Regions from separate parts of the Viridibacillus sp. FSL E2-0187 genome, predicted to be linked through region 2. Evidence: riboswitches for the same ligand, from Rfam matches in the RefSeq annotation. Region 2 holds a riboswitch; the other holds the start of a gene.
What was found. A riboswitch is a leader RNA that binds a small molecule or an ion and turns the genes downstream of it on or off. The one in region 2 is predicted to bind S-adenosylmethionine.
Positions count from the first base shown of each region.

Region 1 (2,208 bases), 3.7 Mb from region 2:
CTCCCAAAAATGGACTTTCGCCTTCACTTATATATTCTGAACATATCATCAATATCCTCTATTACGCGGTTTTTTTATAAATCTAAAGGTGCAAGCCACCCAGTCAACGATACTACCTAAGTCATGAGTATTAAATTGAATATATTGTTGATATTAAATTATATAACGGAAGACTGGCGTGAAAAATAAAATTTGATATAATAAAGTATAGTATTTATTAGGAGGAAATGGATTGTCAGTAGAAATTGGTAGTAAGGTACAAGGTAAAGTTACAGGAATTACAAATTTTGGTGCGTTTGTTGAGTTGCCAGATAAGGTGACGGGACTAGTGCACATTAGTGAAGTTGCAGAAGCTTACGTAAAAGATATTAATGAACATCTTAAAGTAGGGGATCAAGTAGAAGTAAAAGTCCTAAGCGAAAAAGAAGGAAAAATTGCCTTATCTATTAAAAAAGCGATTGATAAACCTGTTGAAAGTACGTCTTCTTATACGAAGCGCCCTTATCGTCAGAAGGATAATCGCCAACGAGGCAATTTCCAACCGAAGGAAACTTTTGAAGATAAGATGGCTAAATTCTTAAAATCAAGTGAAGATAACTTATCTACTCTAAAACGCAGCACCGAGTCTAAACGCGGTGGAAGAGGCGGAAGAAGAGGGTAATTATAGATAGCGGAAGAAACGTACATCTTTTAAGATGTGCGTTTTTTTTATTTTATGGACCAATGTCATCGACACTACTTATACTAGATATCTTATTATGGGTTTTGTCTTTGTTTTAGTTGAAATTGCATACATAAATATAAGCAGAAACGGACAACTTATCAACTAGGAGGTGAACCCTACTATGTCGATAATCGGTGTAGAGCAATCATTAACGAATGTATCAGAGGCTTTGCTTGCAAAGGGATATGAAATCGTTGAACTGAAACGTGAATCAGATGCAACGGGTGTAGATTGTTGTGTCATTACAGGGTTGGACAATAATGCACTGGGCATTCACGATACGTCCATTCAAGGTGCAATCATTGAAGCGGCGGGCCTATCCGCAGATGAAGTCTGTCGGAAAGTAGAAGAAAAACTTAATCTACATTAATAAAACAATGCCAGGTCTAGTATAGAGACCTGGCATTGTTTTATTATGCGGTAGCCTAAACTATTAATATCAATAGATTTAAATAAAGTATATGACTAATTTCAAATCTACTTAATAAACAATATTTAACATGTAAATATTGACAATCTATGGATATGCATGTAGATTGATAACAAGTAATTAAAAATATGTAACTTTCTTATATAGAGAGATGGAGGGACTGGCCCTTTGATATCTCAGCAACAGACTTTTTTTTGCACTGTGCTAATTCCAGAAGCGTAACGCTTGAAGATAAGAAGAGTAAATAGCTATGAAGCCAATCTCTTCTTTTTTTAGAAGGGGTTTTTTTATACCCCGAAAATCTAGTAAAAAACATAAATTTAACTTTAGAGGGGTTGTCCATTTTGACTAACACAATAACTAAAGCACCATTTCGAGCAGACCATGTAGGGAGCTTTCTTCGTCCACAAGTACTTAAAGATGCAAGAGCACAATATCAACAAGGTCAGATAACTAAAGAAGAATTACGTTTAATTGAGGATATAGAAATTGCTAAGCTAGTTGAAAAGCAAAAAGAAGTCGGTCTATCTGCTGTAACAGATGGTGAATTTAGAAGAAGATGGTGGCATTTAGACTTTATCAGAGCGATTGAGGGGATTCGTGTTTATGAAGTAGACATTTCTGGGGCTTTTAATGGGGCTATGAAAAAAGCGGAGGCATATACGGTCGATTCGAAATTAAATTTCCCAAAAGACCATCCATTTTTAGAAGACTTTAAGTATTTGAAGAGTATTGCTGGTGAGCATGTTGCGAAAATTACAATCCCAGGACCTAATATGATTTTTTACTCAGGTGTAGTTGGAAGCGAACCGTATTTAAGTAATCCTTCATATGCTTCACTTGATGATGTGGCTAAAGATATTGTTAAAGTATATCAAGATGCGATTCAAACTTTTTACGAAGCTGGATGCCGCTATTTACAATTAGATGACACAAGCTGGGGAGCTTTGTTCAGTGATGTTTTTCGAGATAAGATAAAAGAAAAGGGATTTGATCCAGATGAATTAGTGAAAAAGTTTGCTGATATTACTGTTGAAGCACTAGCAAATAAGCC
Region 1 covers NZ_JBBOVG010000001.1:110,390-112,597, forward strand. The annotation lists gene MHH85_RS00430 (S1 domain-containing RNA-binding protein) at 233-661, shown strand; gene MHH85_RS00435 (YkuS family protein) at 846-1,094, shown strand; SAM riboswitch class I at 1,291-1,392, shown strand; gene MHH85_RS00440 (5-methyltetrahydropteroyltriglutamate--homocysteine S-methyltransferase) at 1,499-2,208, shown strand, end outside.
Region 1: linked by a shared signal. The riboswitch ahead of MHH85_RS00440 (5-methyltetrahydropteroyltriglutamate--homocysteine S-methyltransferase) and the one ahead of MHH85_RS18665 (acyl-CoA dehydrogenase family protein) in region 2 are both predicted to bind S-adenosylmethionine.

Region 2 (2,208 bases):
TCTTGGTCTGCGGCTAATGCCCGGAGCACGCCGATACGCTGCTGCTGACCACCAGATAATTGCGCGGGATATAGATCGAGATAGCTTTGAGGTAAATTTACAAGTTCAATGAGGCGTTCTGCTGTTTGATCTTTCTTGTCTTTTGTCCATTTCAACAATTTAGGTACAAGCGTAATATTTTCACGAATGGTCATATGTGGCATAAGACCGATTTGTTGAATAACATATCCAATACTCCTACGAAGTGCTACGGGGTTCTTTTTCGCTAAATCTTCCCCTTCTAAATAAATGGTGCCTTTGGTTGGTTCTATCATTCTATTAATCATACGCATGGCAGTCGTTTTCCCACTTCCACTAGTACCGATAAAGGCGACAAATTCACCGCGTTCTATTTCAATATTCATATCATCAACGGCTTTCTTTCCACCCCTATATACTTTCGATAAATTCTCTATCTTTAGCATAAGTATTCCCCCTCAAATTTTATAACCTAAGTTCTTTTACCCCCTATCGGTAGACATTAAACCTCAAAAAACTAAAATATTGAAAATATTTACTTTATTGTATAAATCGTTGCAATTGCAAGTTATATGTATGTGCTAGCTTCAATACGATAAATGCATTGATTCCTTGCCCTCTGCTGATCATTGATAATTAAAACACTTCATTTATTCACCATAAATTCCATCTCTAATCTTAGGTTCTTTTCTAAAACTTTTAATCCCTACAAAAATACTTTGTTTTTCATATTGACTTTCATCTTTAGAAAAAGTAAGATAATTGAAACATTAGAAAATTACTTATCTTGAGAAGCTAAGGGACTGGTCCGATGAAGCTTCAGCAACCACTGTATAACAGAATGGTGCTACTTCCAGCAAGAGAAATCTTGACAGATAAGGGTGCATACTCAACTTTTAAGCTCCCTCTTTTATTAATGAGGGATTTTTTATAACTTTAATGCATAGTAATTCTATAAGAATTATAATTTTAGAGGGATATGAGGGGATTTTTTGTGAAAGAGATATTTATAAAAACAGAACTACAACGTCAATGGTTAGATAAATTAGCGTTACTAAAAGATAAAATCACTGAGGGCGCTGCAATAGTAGATGAATTATCGATTTTTCCAAAAGAGAGTTTTAGCCTACTCCGAGAAATTGGCTATCCAGCAATCACTTTACCAACAGAATTCGGTGGCGGAGGATTTTCAGTTTACGATATGGTCCTCTTGCAAGAAACACTTGCTAGTTACGATGAAAATACTTCCCTTTCTATGGGCTGGACTTTAGGTGTTGTTGGAGAATTGTATGAGCAGAAATTGTGGACAGATGACAAGCTTAATTTCTTTGCAAATGAAGTACAAAATGGTGCTATTGTAAATCGTTCTGTAAGTGAGGCGCGTACTGGAAGCCCTACTCGCGGTGGACGTCCTGGAACAAACGCCGTTCGCTCAAATAATGAGTGGCTTATAACTGGACGTAAAATTTTCACAACAGCTTCCCCTGTTTTAGATTATTTTTTAACTTCTGCTTGGATTGAGGAAAAACAACAAGTTGGATTCTTTTTAATTCATAAAGATACAGCAGGAGTATCTATTGAAGAAACGTGGGATGTAATGTCGATGCGTGGCACATCAAGTCACGACTTAATATTACAAAACGTTAAAGTAAGTGACTCGGATTTAGTCGAATTACCAAATCATCCAAGCGGGGGTAAAATCAACGGCTGGTTATTGCATATTCCTGCAACTTATTTAGGCATAGCACAAGCAGCTCGTGATTATGCCGTTCACTTTGCAAATCACCATCAACCAAATAGTTTAGATGCACCGATCAGTTCATTACCAAATGTGCAGAATCTATTAGGTGAAATTGAATTAAAACTTCAGCAATCTAGATTTGTCTTATATGGAACAGCTGAAGCTTATGACGACCCAAAACGAAGAGATTCTTTGAGCAATGAAATCGCTGTTGCCAAACATACAGTGACTAATGCAGCCATTGATATCGTTGATAAAGCAATGCGAGTAGTAGGCGCAAAAAGTTTACAAAACTCTAATCCATTGCAAAGGTATTACCGCAATGTACGCGCGGGTCTACACAATCCTCCAATGGATGATATGACTATAAAAAAATTAGCATTAACAGCTATTGAAGAACAAAAGAAAAAGAATTCGATTGTGAATTAATAATGAAAAATTAACTTAAA
Region 2 covers NZ_JBBOVG010000001.1:3,852,929-3,855,136, forward strand. The annotation lists gene MHH85_RS18660 (betaine/proline/choline family ABC transporter ATP-binding protein) at 1-464, opposite strand, end outside; SAM riboswitch class I at 798-900, shown strand; gene MHH85_RS18665 (acyl-CoA dehydrogenase family protein) at 1,013-2,188, shown strand.